4 regions of the Paenibacillus sp. FSL R10-2782 genome follow, and region 1 is predicted to be linked to each of the others. Evidence: riboswitches for the same ligand, from Rfam matches in the RefSeq annotation. Region 1 holds a riboswitch; each other region holds the start of a gene.
The links. Region 1 has a riboswitch for thiamine pyrophosphate ahead of NST83_RS13280 (thiamine phosphate synthase). Riboswitches for the same ligand answer to the same signal wherever they lie in the genome.
Positions count from the first base shown of each region.

Region 2: it holds a riboswitch for thiamine pyrophosphate, as region 1 does, so the genes downstream of both, NST83_RS04690 (ECF transporter S component) here and NST83_RS13280 (thiamine phosphate synthase) in region 1, are expected to answer to the same signal.
Region 3: it holds a riboswitch for thiamine pyrophosphate, as region 1 does, so the genes downstream of both, thiM (hydroxyethylthiazole kinase) here and NST83_RS13280 (thiamine phosphate synthase) in region 1, are expected to answer to the same signal.
Region 4: it holds a riboswitch for thiamine pyrophosphate, as region 1 does, so the genes downstream of both, thiC (phosphomethylpyrimidine synthase ThiC) here and NST83_RS13280 (thiamine phosphate synthase) in region 1, are expected to answer to the same signal.

Region 1 covers NZ_CP151951.1:2,952,829-2,955,953, reverse strand. Annotated here, with positions in the region: gene NST83_RS13285 (ABC-F family ATP-binding cassette domain-containing protein) at 1-1,105, shown strand, start outside; TPP riboswitch at 1,194-1,302, shown strand; gene NST83_RS13280 (thiamine phosphate synthase) at 1,600-2,199, shown strand; gene thiO (glycine oxidase ThiO) at 2,264-3,125, shown strand, end outside.
Region 2 covers NZ_CP151951.1:1,031,477-1,034,601, reverse strand. Annotated here, with positions in the region: gene NST83_RS04695 (ABC transporter ATP-binding protein) at 1-1,153, opposite strand, end outside; gene NST83_RS04690 (ECF transporter S component) at 1,153-1,749, opposite strand; TPP riboswitch at 1,975-2,086, opposite strand; gene NST83_RS04685 (nucleotidyltransferase domain-containing protein) at 2,129-2,953, opposite strand.
Region 3 covers NZ_CP151951.1:2,768,563-2,771,687, reverse strand. Annotated here, with positions in the region: gene NST83_RS12510 (LysR family transcriptional regulator) at 1-293, opposite strand, end outside; gene NST83_RS12505 (hypothetical protein) at 412-702, shown strand; partial or broken gene NST83_RS12500 (hypothetical protein) at 750-797, opposite strand; gene thiM (hydroxyethylthiazole kinase) at 821-1,657, opposite strand; TPP riboswitch at 1,708-1,817, opposite strand; gene NST83_RS12490 (rhodanese-like domain-containing protein) at 2,081-2,392, opposite strand; gene NST83_RS12485 (metal-sensitive transcriptional regulator) at 2,408-2,674, opposite strand; gene NST83_RS12480 (DsrE/DsrF/DrsH-like family protein) at 2,751-3,125, opposite strand, start outside.
Region 4 covers NZ_CP151951.1:793,912-797,036, reverse strand. Annotated here, with positions in the region: gene thiC (phosphomethylpyrimidine synthase ThiC) at 1-1,442, opposite strand, end outside; TPP riboswitch at 1,626-1,738, opposite strand; gene NST83_RS03615 (IclR family transcriptional regulator) at 1,846-2,589, opposite strand; gene NST83_RS03610 (alpha/beta hydrolase) at 2,890-3,125, shown strand, end outside.

The DNA of each region.
Region 1 (3,125 bases):
CCTAGCGGCGATAGGACTGGATCGGGATGTATCCGCACTTAGCGGTGGACAACGGACCAAGGTGCTTCTTGCCAAGCTGCTGCTGGAAAAGCCGAATGTGCTGCTGCTGGATGAGCCTACCAACTATTTGGATGTAGAGCATATTGAATGGCTTACACGTTATCTGAAGGATTATCCATATGCGTTTATTCTTATTTCTCATGATACTGAGTTTATGAATCAGGTCGTGAATGTCATCTATCATCTTGAATTTGCCAAAATGACCCGTTATTCAGCCAATTATGAAAAGTTCCTTGAAATGGCTGATCTGAACAAAAATCAGCATATTGAAGCTTATGAGAAGCAGCAGGATTTTATTAAGAAGCAGGAAGATTTCATTCAACGCAATAAGGCTCGCGCCTCTACGTCAGGTCGGGCGAAGAGTCGTGAGAAGCAGCTTGATCGAATCGAGCGCATTGATAAACCGGAAGAAGCGGCTAAGCCAACATTCCAATTTAAAGAAGCGCGTGCAAGCGGGAAAACAGTATTTGAGGGTATTGATTTTGAAATTGGTTACACCCATGCCCTGTTGCCTAAAATGTCCATGACGATTGAACGTGGTGATAAAATTGCGATTGTGGGCTACAATGGTGTCGGTAAATCGACATTGCTCAAAACCATTCTGGGAAAAATTCCGCCGATCAGTGGCAAGACCTATCAAGGGGATTTCTTGCAGCCAGCTTATTTTGAGCAAGAGGTACGCGCAGAGAAAGTTACACCGATTGAAGATGTGTGGAATGAATTCCCGCACTTGAACCAGCATGAAGTCAGAGCGCATTTGGCGCGTTGCGGTTTGAAAAATGAGCATATCACTCGTCCGCTATCCGCGCTCAGTGGTGGTGAGCAGGCCAAAGTCCGCCTATGCAAACTGCTAATGCGGGAAAGCAACTGGGTGCTTTTCGATGAGCCTACCAATCACTTGGATATCAAAGCGAAGGATGAGCTAAAACGTGCCTTGAAGGAATACAAAGGAACGGTACTGCTCGTATCTCACGAACCAGACTTTTATGAGGATTGGGTAACCAAAACGTGGAATGTGGAAGAATGGTCAAGTAAAGTCAATTAAATATCCAGTTCTGTACCAAGCTTCACAAGAAGCAGGGTTTGCAGGATTAGGAAAATATGCTAAGCTATCTTTAGCTGATACAATAAAATAGTTACACTAGGGGAGCCGCCCATGCGGCTGAGACGGAATAAATGGATTTCGGACCCTTTGCACCTGATCTGGGTTATGCCAGCGTAGGGAAGTGAGCGCCGTACAAGCAAGGTAACGAATTTATTACTTTGTTTGTATGTGGGACGATATACGTATACGGATATAATGATCCGTTTGGTTATTGGACGTACGTTAAACCACTTCCTTCGGGAAGTGGTTTTTTTGCGTTTTCGTTCGTATTCATATATTCGTATTCATAATACCGTACCCCTTCATTTTTTTGCTGGTAAACGTGGTTAGTCCATACCGTATGGCACGATATGAGACTATAAAGATACAGGGTCAGCTTACAACCATTGAGTCCATTGTGAGGTGAGAATAAGATCGAATTGCACGTAATTACGATGGAAGGCAATTCCGATGCATATGCACATACTGCCCAAGTGGCTGCTGCTATTCATCCGTATGTTCATTATGTACACGTGCGCTTGAAGCAGAAGGGCGCATCTGGATTGCTTGCTTTAACCCGCAGTATGGTGAATCGTGGAGTTCCTTTACAGCAAATTGCAGTAAATGACCGGGTGGATGTTGCATTGCTGACCTCCGTTGGAGCTATCCAGCTACCGGCTGACGGATTACCTGTTGCATCTGTTAAAAGCTTACTTTCAGAGGGTACGCGGTGCGGGGTGTCGGTGCATTCTTTGGAAGAGGCACAGGCTGCCGAACAGGCAGGAGCGGATTATGTACTCTATGGCCATGTGTATGAGACTCACTGCAAGCCTGGTGTTACTCCGCGAGGTATAGTACAGCTTGAGCGCATATGCAGGCTGCTGAACATTCCTGTGATCGCTCTAGGCGGCATACAACCACGCCATATTCACGAGCTGTATACTGCGGGTGCAAGCGGAATTGCGGTGATGTCCGGCATCTGGGAGGCTGAGTCCCCCGTTGCGGCTGCGATGGCGTACAAGCGAATGGCGGATCGGGTAGTGCACAGCCTGTAGTGGTGAAACGAAAGTAGGAGATCGCCGCAAGCAGAATCATTAGTGGAGAGGAGAGATGGAACATATGCCAGAGATAAAAACAGGGGCACAAGCTATTGGACATGCTGAATGCTTGGTGATTGGTGGAGGTGTCATCGGTAGCTCGATTGCTTATCATGTGGCCAAGGAGGGTCGCAGTACGATATTGGTGGAACGATTCATTCCGGGCGAGGGAGCCTCAGGAGCTGCGGTCGGGATGCTGGCAGCAGAGAGTGAGGAATTCACCGACCCGGAGTTTGCACAGTTCGCTCGCTCAAGCCGGGATGCATTTCCCGAGCTGGTTCGTGACCTGGAGCATTTGTCCGGTGTTCCAGTAGAATTCCGGACAGAAGGATTTGTGACTCCTTTCCGCTCGGAAGCCGAGGGACAAAGACGCTGGAATGCGGCTATTGCGCAAGAGGGTGATCATCCTGTGTGGTGGGATGCCAGAGAATTGGTCCGCCGAATTCCAGGTTTGGATGGTCAAGTGATCGGGGCTATATACCGATCAAAGGAGACGCAGATTTCTCCGGCCCAGCTTTGCTGTGCTTATACAAGGGCAGCTACGGTGCTGGGAGCAACAATATGGACTGGTACACAGGCGGAGCAACTCATAGTACAGCATGGGCGAGTTTGTGGCGTGCAAACAGACAGAGGCTTTTTTTCCTGCGAACAGGTCATTATTGCTGGAGGCTTGGATAGTATGCGACTGCTGGAGCAGGTTGGTTTTGAATATCCGCTTAATCCGGTCAAGGGTGAGGCTGTTGCAGTCTCCTTGAAGGATCATCCATTGGAATATACTATTTACGCCGATGATATTTACCTGGTGCCCAAGCGGAATAACGAGCTTTGGATTGGGGCGACGAGTCTGCCACATCAGTATGACAAAGAGGTCACTATTGGAAGCC
Region 2 (3,125 bases), 1.9 Mb from region 1:
ACAAGTTCTCCGGCAGCGAATACTCCAGTTCCTTTCGAACGGTGTGCGCTACGAATTGCAGCTCCGGATTTTGAAACACAAACGCGATGTGCTCTGCCAGTTGTTCCGTACCGCCAGCCTCTATTCCGTCCACGCTGTAACTTCCCTGCGTTCGGATTAAGCGCATCATGGAGAGCAGCAGCGAGCTTTTACCAGCTCCATTTTCACCGATCACGCCAATCCAGTCACCTGGCTTCACCTGCGCTTTCTCCACATGAATGACCGGACTCGAACCCCGAAGGCCGCTAAAATGCTCCAGCTCCAGTATAGGAGTACCCACAGCCGCCTCTTCTACCTGATGAGAAATGTTTAACTCATTCAGTTCACAGAAGATGTGTCCCTCTGCCTCTTGTTCACTCCAACGTGGTGAAGATGCCTCATTCCATACGCCCGGATACCATACACCGTAATCAGACAACGCCTGCCGATGCACATGAAATACCTCTTCCGCAGTTCCGTCTGCCATGATCTCCCCTTGAGCAGAAAGCACCACAATCCGGTCCACATCATGGACAATTTCATTAATTTTATGCTCCACAATCACTAGCGTCTGATCTGCTGAAATGTGGCGAATCGTATCCCACACCTGTGCGGTGCCTTCTTCATCCAGCAAAGCCGTCGGCTCATCCAGAAAAAGCACCTCCGGCTCCATCGCCAGCACAGACGCAATCGCCAGCCGTTGCTTCATGCCCTGAGACATGCTGCCAATCGGCATATGTATCTCATCCGTCGAAAGACCGACCTGCGTCAGCAGCTTGCGGATACGAGACGGCATTTGCTCACGGGGAACCTGATTATTTTCTAGCACAAAAGCCAGTTCCTCGTCCGCATACGACATACAAAACTGCGTATCTGGATCTTGAAATACGATACCCGCACGCGCTGGAATGACGACAGCATCACAGTTCATCGGTACTTCTATCGTGCGCGGAATCAGACCACTAAGCACCTGGAGCAGTGTTGATTTACCGCATCCACTCGGTCCGAGCAGCAGCAGCTTTTCCCCCTTGCGGACGGATACAGACATATTGTGAAAAAGCAGCTCCTGCTCACCGGGAAATTTCAAACGAAGACGAGTGACCGACGCCACCACATCTTCGACTACCCCACTCATTAGTCCAGCCCCTTATAGTCCTGTTCCGTTGCGGGTCTTAAGGTACGTGTCACCCCGGTGACTTCCAGCGCCTTAGCCAGATAGAACGCGAACACCCCGGCGATCACAATACTGCCAATCATTCGGAATCCGACATACAAAACATAGTTCCAGGTCGAAAGCTGATCAATATACCCGTAACTGAAGTCCAAAATCAGGGAGGCTATAGCCGATCCAGCCGCAGCCAGCGAAGTGACCCACAGGTTGGCATTCCGGTACAGAAAAGCCGCAAAGAACAGCTCTGCTCCCAAACCTTGCAGAAAGCCGTAGTACAAGGTGGACATCCCCCATTCACTTCCCAAAAAAGCACTGACCGTTGCCGCTGCCACCTCTGCCAAAATCGCAACTCCCGGCTTGCGGATAATAAGGTATGCGAAAGTGCCCGCCATAAACCACATGCCATACACCCATTGCTCGGCGTTCAGCCCAAGCGGTTTCACCAGATCATACGCAGGCCCCCATATTTTATAAACCAAACCGAACACGACGGCAATCACAATTGTGACCAAAATATCCGTCAGCTTCAATCCATTAGACGCTTTTACAGCAGTATTCATAATGATGTACTCCCCTTTTCCCTTAAAATGGGCCTCGTGGCCATGAAAAAAAGCTTGTCTGGAGCTGAATCTCCAGGCAAGCTTTATGCGCAGTAAAAGGTGGATCACCATACAAAACATCATTCGTCGATATACCTCATACAATCAATAGCCTAAGCGCAGCCGCCTAGCTTGATTATAAGATATGAACCGAATCTACCGACAACCGCAAAACACGCGGCAATCCTGTATAGTGCTCTAGGTTTCTCTACGCTGGCATTACCCAGATCAGATTTCACGGTCGATGGCAAGGGCCACCCTCTCAGCCTGACTTTCTCAAGCTCCCGACAATGCTTTTTAATTCACTATAATGTACACCACATCCATTGCTTTGACAATCCTACAATCCGGCTTGCCATACTTCCTTCACCGCAGCGCGAAACAAATCATCCAATCGCTGATCACGTCCGCCCTCCATATGCTGGAGCAAGGGCGCCTTTTGTTCAAAATAAGCCAATTGCTGCTGGATATAATCATTGACCACCGAAAGCTGTGGCTCCATATCCAGTTCCTCGCCCGCTTTTTTACGTTGCAGCAAATGTCCGATCACCTGATAAAGCTCTGTATCTGCCGGAATGAATTCCTCCAGCAAGTCTTCGAATGTCATCGGAGGCATGCTGTTGTAACGCTCGATCCAGCCACAGGCCAGCAGCGGGCGAAGTACGTAAAAATACTTTTTAATCTTCACCTGTTCTCCTTGCAAATAATCCCGATAGTTGCCCCGCGCCATATTCAGATAGTGATACATACAGGACTTCGGCGAGAAGGTTAATGGCGATATAGCGCGAATCTGCTCTGCTACTGAATATGGCTCCAGATAGGGGATCGGGGATTGCAGCCATTCCAGCAAAGGCGGATTGGACTTGCGAAACAGATTGAGCGCCTTTTTCAAATCCCAGCCGTTGATATCCAGCAAATCGCTGATCGGGCGCTCAATCACATCCCGTTGATCAAAAATGGACAAATACCACTCCAAGGGCCTCACATAGATAAAACGCACGTCATAGTCACTGTCCTGTGAAGGAAATCCCCACGCCCGACTGCCTGATTCGCAGGCATATATAATGCGCACCTGCTCCTCCTGCTCCAAAGCGCGTAGCTCCTCCAATATCGTATCACGCATTTCTGGTTTAATTAAATCGTGCTCATGTTTTGGATCTGTCATGCTATTCCCTCTCCAATCATTTATAGATTTTCCTGAAGCTTTTCCCGGATGGATTCTCGCGTTTCCTCTATGTGCTTCATACTCTGGTCCAAAGCCCGGCAAATCGGCAGGGCAGAAGCAATCTCTTCCAAGGGCAGGTGTTTTTCTGCAAAAGCCACCAGCTTGTGAATCA
Region 3 (3,125 bases), 180 kb from region 1:
CTACTCCACTCCAGTTTGCCTGCTCCCGTTCCCCGGTGCATGTCCATCAGCGATTCGGCCTCCAAGGACAAGGCATTGATCTGCGAAGCATAATGATAGAAGGCTTTCCCCGCTTCAGTCAGCTTAATGACATGATAAGATTTCGTATGAAACAGTGAAACGCCAATATCCTCCTGTAATTTATTCAGATGAAAAGTAACGGTAGGCTGCGTCACCTCCAGTTTTTGCGCGACCAGATACAGCTTCTGCAGTTCAACTGCGAGCACAAACACCTTTAATTGCTGCAAATTCACAGGCTTCCTCTCCTTCAATAAATCATAGATTGTATCGCTGGCGGTACCCGGCGTAGTCCTGGGGATCGGGTATATTTTCATCTGGAATCAGAAATGGCTGGAGTCCATCGGCCTTCATTTGTACGGCACCCCTTCCCTACTGGTCATTGCCGGTATCGCCGGAGCAATTCCATATGCGGTTAGGGTGCAGCTTGGGGCCTTTGGCAATCTGTCGGGTACAATGCTGCGGGCGGCAGCGATTCAAGGCGCCAGCATTTTCGACCGGATGCGGCATATCGTGCTGCTCCTGGTCCGGCAATTGCTGCTGATTGCGGCCCTCGCTTCGTTTGGCTCGATGAGCAGTACAGTCCGGCCCTCCGCCATATATCCAAATCTTACAAAATGGGTCGTTGCCTTTTCAAAAAAGTAGGACAGCGCGCACCACGGTATCAAAGCAAACAAAAGTTGCCCAATGCTCACCTTATCGTCGTATAGTGTATTTCCCACAATTTCACTTAAAACCAATGACGTTAAAAAATCGAGCGGTGTTAACTGACTGAGGGTTTTCCGCCCTGTAATTCTAGCGGGCGCACCCTACCGTACTGGCGCACATCGTCCGGCGTTACAGCGAACAGCATATTAAGCGGCTCGATCTGAAAGCTTCCTGGTCCTTCTGCACCTTTTCGTTCCGCTGCCATTTCAGCAGCAACGCCATATACGGCAAGTGCTACCATACCAGCAGTAAGCCTGTCGTTTTCGACAGCAGCGAAAGCGCCCAGCACCGAAGTTAATAGGCAACCAGCTCCCGTAACTTTGGTAAGCATGCCATGGCCGTTTTCAATGATCCATCCTATACGGCCGTCGGTAATGACGTCTTCTTTGCCGGTGATTGCAACAATCGTATTCAGTTGATGGGCTGTTTTGACTGCAAGTTGTGGAATATTCAAATCACCTGTTTCTCCAGCATCGACACCTTTAATCTGCATGTCTTCGCCAATGATTTGTGCAACTTCAGCAGCGTTACCGCGAATAATATCCACCTTGACCCGATCTAGAATACGGAGAGCGGAGGCTGTGCGGAATGGAGTCGCCCCCGCACCCACGGGATCTAACAGCACGGGTACCCCATGCTCATTAGCCGATAAACCAGCCACAATCATGGACTCTACAAGTTCCTCATTTAACGTCCCGATGTTAAGTACAAGCGCCCCTGCAATACGGGCCATATCTGCGACTTCCTCTTTGGCGTATGCCATAACTGGTGAAGCGCCGAGCGCGAGCAGTCCGTTTGCCGTAAAATTGGTGACGACCACATTAGTTATATTGTGAATGAGCGGATTCGTATCCCGCATATTTTGTAGCAATAAAGCCTTTTTATCTAACACAAAAAACCAACCCTCTTTCTTCAGGAACCTGTGAAAGACTGTTGGCTTATACATATGTATACAGTTATCCCTACGCTGGCATTATCCAACAGGTTCACACGGTCTACGACGGCTTAGTCATACTCTCAGCTTGCTTCCACAGGCTCCCGTTATATTTTTTTCTAATGTTACGGGTTCGTCTTACAAAAATCAACAGGTAATTGCCATAAAGACATGGATCTGGAAACGGATGTTCAACAATCCAGCATTCATTTAAATGAAATCATACCCAATGGAAATGGGGGTTTTCGTATTCGGGTTACGAACGAAACTTCTCAACATCCTGTTTATTTCAACAAAAATTTAGGCACTTATGTTCACCGTTCCTTATGTATAGAGGGCAATATTATTTGAAATAATATTGCCCTAAGAAAAATTTTATGCTTATACCGTTGTATCTGTCCACTCATTCATGCCACCGATCATATTAACCGCATTAAAACCTTTTTCGCCAAGTAATTCACATGCCAGCCCGCTGCGGTTTCCGCTTCTGCATACTATAATCGTTTCTTGCTTTGGATCAAGCTCGTGTTGTCTTTCCAGCAATTGACCGAGGGGAATGTGCTTGGCACTTTCAATATGGCCTTCTGACCATTCAGCAGGTTCGCGTACATCTATAATGACAATTTCCTCATTTTGTTTCAGACGGGCCGCGAGCTGCTGAGGAGTAATTTCTTTTTCAACTTTAAAAGACATAATAAAATGACCTCCTTAACGGCTTTTTACGAGAAGCTGAATTGCTTCCTTAACAAGTTTATCTGTATCTCCACCAGCTTCTTGCTCTTCCAATATACAACGTTGCAGATTCTCTGCCACGATTTGGGCAATTGCCTTATCGGATGCGTTGCGTACGGCAGATAACTGGCTTACTACGTCCTTGCAGGACTGTCCTTCATCCATTAAACGAAGCACCCCACGCACCTGACCCTCAATTCTTCTCAGGCGTGTTTTCAGTTCATCACTATAATTGTAATCCATAAGGTATAGACTCCTTTTTGATTTAATCATATACATGTATAGGTATATTATAAACCAAAAAAATAATTAAGACACCCTAAATGAATAGATTTACCTTGCCCTGCGTAGCATCCCCCAAGTAGGCAGCTACTCCGGCATATTCCAAACCGTCCATCAGTTCTTCCTGTTGCAGTCCTAGCAGATCCATGGTCATGGTACAAGCTACCAGCTTGATTCCCTGCTCTTGCGCCAGCTCGATAAGCTGCGGAAGAGAAAGCGCATTATGCTTTTTCATGACATGCTTGATCATCTGCGGGCCGAGTCCTGCAAAATTCATTTTGGACAATGCCAGCTTTTGGGGTCCACGCGGCATGATCCAGCCAAAGGCTTTTTCGAGTAGCCCCTTATTTGTGCGTACGAGTTCCTCCTTACGCAGCGTGTTTAGCCCCCAAAACGTAAAGAAGATGGTCAC
Region 4 (3,125 bases), 2.2 Mb from region 1:
ACTCCTTCACGAACGTCATCCTTGTTCGGCAGGCCCAAATGCTCCTTCGGCGTCACATAGCACAGCATGGACGTCCCGAACCAACCGATCATTGCCGCCCCGATCGCCGAGGTAATATGGTCGTAGCCAGGTGCAATATCCGTCGTGAGCGGTCCCAGTGTATAAAAGGGAGCTTCCTTGCAAATCTCCATTTGCAGGTCCACGTTCTCCTTGATTTTGTGCATCGGGACATGTCCCGGCCCTTCAATCATAACCTGAACATCATGCTTCCAGGCAATTTGCGTTAACTCGCCCAACGTATCCAGCTCAGCAAACTGTGCCTCATCATTCGCATCATAGATACTCCCCGGACGCAAACCATCCCCAAGGGAAAAGGCTACATCGTAGGCTTTCATAATTTCGCATATTTCTTCAAAATGCGTGTACAAAAAGTTCTCCTGATGGTGCGCAAGGCACCAAGCCGCCATGATTGAACCGCCACGGGACACAATTCCCGTCATTCTGCTTGCCGTCATCGGAATATACCGCAGCAGCACGCCCGCATGGATGGTGAAATAGTCCACGCCCTGCTCTGCCTGCTCAATCAGCGTGTCACGATACAACTCCCACGTTAGCGCCTCAGCTTCGCCGTTCACCTTTTCAAGCGCCTGATACAGCGGTACAGTTCCGATCGGCACAGGAGAGTTACGGATGATCCATTCACGCGTCGTATGGATGTTACGGCCTGTGGACAGGTCCATGACCGTATCCGAGCCCCAGCGTACAGCCCAGGTCATTTTTTCCACTTCCTCCTCGATGGAGGACGTAACCGCAGAATTACCAATGTTCGCATTAATCTTCACGTGAAAATGACGTCCAATCACCATCGGCTCACTTTCCGGGTGATTGATATTTGAAGGCAAGATGGCTCGTCCAGCCGCCAACTCCTGCCGCACAAACTCAGGCTCCACTCCTTCGCGGATGGCTGCAAATTCCATTTCGGGCGTAATGATCCCTTGCCGCGCATAATGCATTTGCGTTACACTACGCCCTTGCCGCGCACGGAGCGGACGGTTGGTGACGCCGGGAAATTCCGCCGTCTCCCGTTTGGAGCCGGGCTTCAGCCCATTATCCTCCGGCTTGACGGCGCGCCCCTCGTAAGCCTCCACATCGCCCCGTTCCAGTGCCCAAGCCCGCCGTAATGGAGGCAAGCCCTGATGGATATCGACCTGATAGGCTTCGTCGGTCATGGGACCACTCGTATCGTACACGCGTAACGGCTCATGATGCTCCGTGCCCTGTGGCGTATGTGTGGGATGCAGCGCGATTTCACGCTCCGGCACGGCAATGTCCGGCCGCGTGCCTTGAATATACACCTTGCGGCTCCCTGGAAAGGGCTTTACCCCTCCAGTCTGTTCATCCACTGCGTTCCCTACTGTTCCTTCTGTTTCTGTCGGTTTCATTGTCCATTCCTCCCGTTTCGATGAAATGACACACCGATCCGGAACCATCCCCAGGCTGGCTGATCTATGCAAAAAAGCCGGTTCCCCAGGGAACCGGCTAATCTAACGAAACGGCTATCCAGACAGCTGCGCACGCGGAAACATACTCCGATGCATTGCCGTAGACAGCGGCTGCGTATACATTTCAATGGCCGATTACTTCCCTACGCTGGTATGATCCAGATCAGGTGCAAAGGGTCCGGAATCTAGTGCGATTCCATCTCAGCCCGGCATTACAGGCTCCCCCAGTAACTCTGTTAATTCTATTCGTATGAGGCGGCTATATAGGACAACCCGCCATCACCAACAGATTACTTCAAATTTGCGGCTTTGGCAACCCTTCCCTGGTCCCTTTTTCCAAAGATTATGGAAGCATAAGCCCCATTTCCTTGGCTGCCTCGATTAAAATCGGTGCAAAATCATGCAGCTTCTCGGGCGCTAGTCGGCTAACCGGACCAGATACAGACAAGGCCGCAGCGACCTGCCCCTTCCGATTCACGATAGGCGCAGCGACAGCAGCAGCGCCCGGCTCCCGTTCCTCATAGCTGGTCGCATAGCCCTTCTCGCGGATATCCTGCAATTGAGCCTTATAGACCTCCGGATCTACCGAGGGCGGCCATTCATCCCCGGTTAGCAGGGCTTCCAGCTCCTGCGGCGGCATAAAGGCCGCCAGCACCTTGCTGGAGGCTCCTACAGCCAGCGGCATGCTTGCACCTACTGGTGCAACGCGACGGATCGCCTGATTGCTCTGCACGGCCTGAATGCGGATACGCATGCTGCCATCGCGCAGGTATAAGCTGACCGTTTCGCCCAGACGGTCACGCAATCCTTCCATGGCTGGCTGTAACAGGATCGCCGGCTCGTCGCTTTGCGACAGATGGGTGGACAGTTCCCATATCCGGATGCCGAGCCGATATTTTTCCGTTGCAGCATTCCGAACAACAAAGCCCCGATCCTCCAACGTAGCCAGCAGCCGATGAACCGTGCTTTTATGTAAACCAATTTTGGAAGCAATCTCTGTCAGGCCTAGATCGGAATCTCCGGTAAAACACATCAGTATATCAAGCGCACGCTCCACGGCGCGAACGGTTAATTTACGGTCTTCCATTGTGAACCGCTCCTCTTTGTTTCATATTCGTTTCACACCATGAAACATGGTTACATAAATTATATAGAATAATCGCGGCTACTGTAAACCAATGTTTTTGTGACAGCCATATTACAGAACGAGGACAAACATCGACAATTCTTTGCATCATTTTTACTTTTCCGGTTCAAGCGTTGACTTTGGATAACACGCATCATACGATAATAGGTATCGATACGGGCATAAACTATCAATTTCAAGTGGAATTGTACCTAATATTCTATGAAACGAAGTTCATTTTTATATGAAGGAGGCTCTTACATGATTTCGACATCCCAGCGCAGCTCTCAGCTACAGCATGCTGTCCAGGAGCCGTCCACCCCACTGATCAACCCCCGGCTATTGCGGATCAAGCATGTGGTCATTGCCTTGCTGCTGTCAGTCGTATTTTTTCTATTGTTTTGCTTTATTACCCTGCACGCCTATATCGCATGGGTGCTGACGAATCCAACCGTCGCGCCACTCTACTCGAACCCGATGCAGGCCAAAGGAATGCC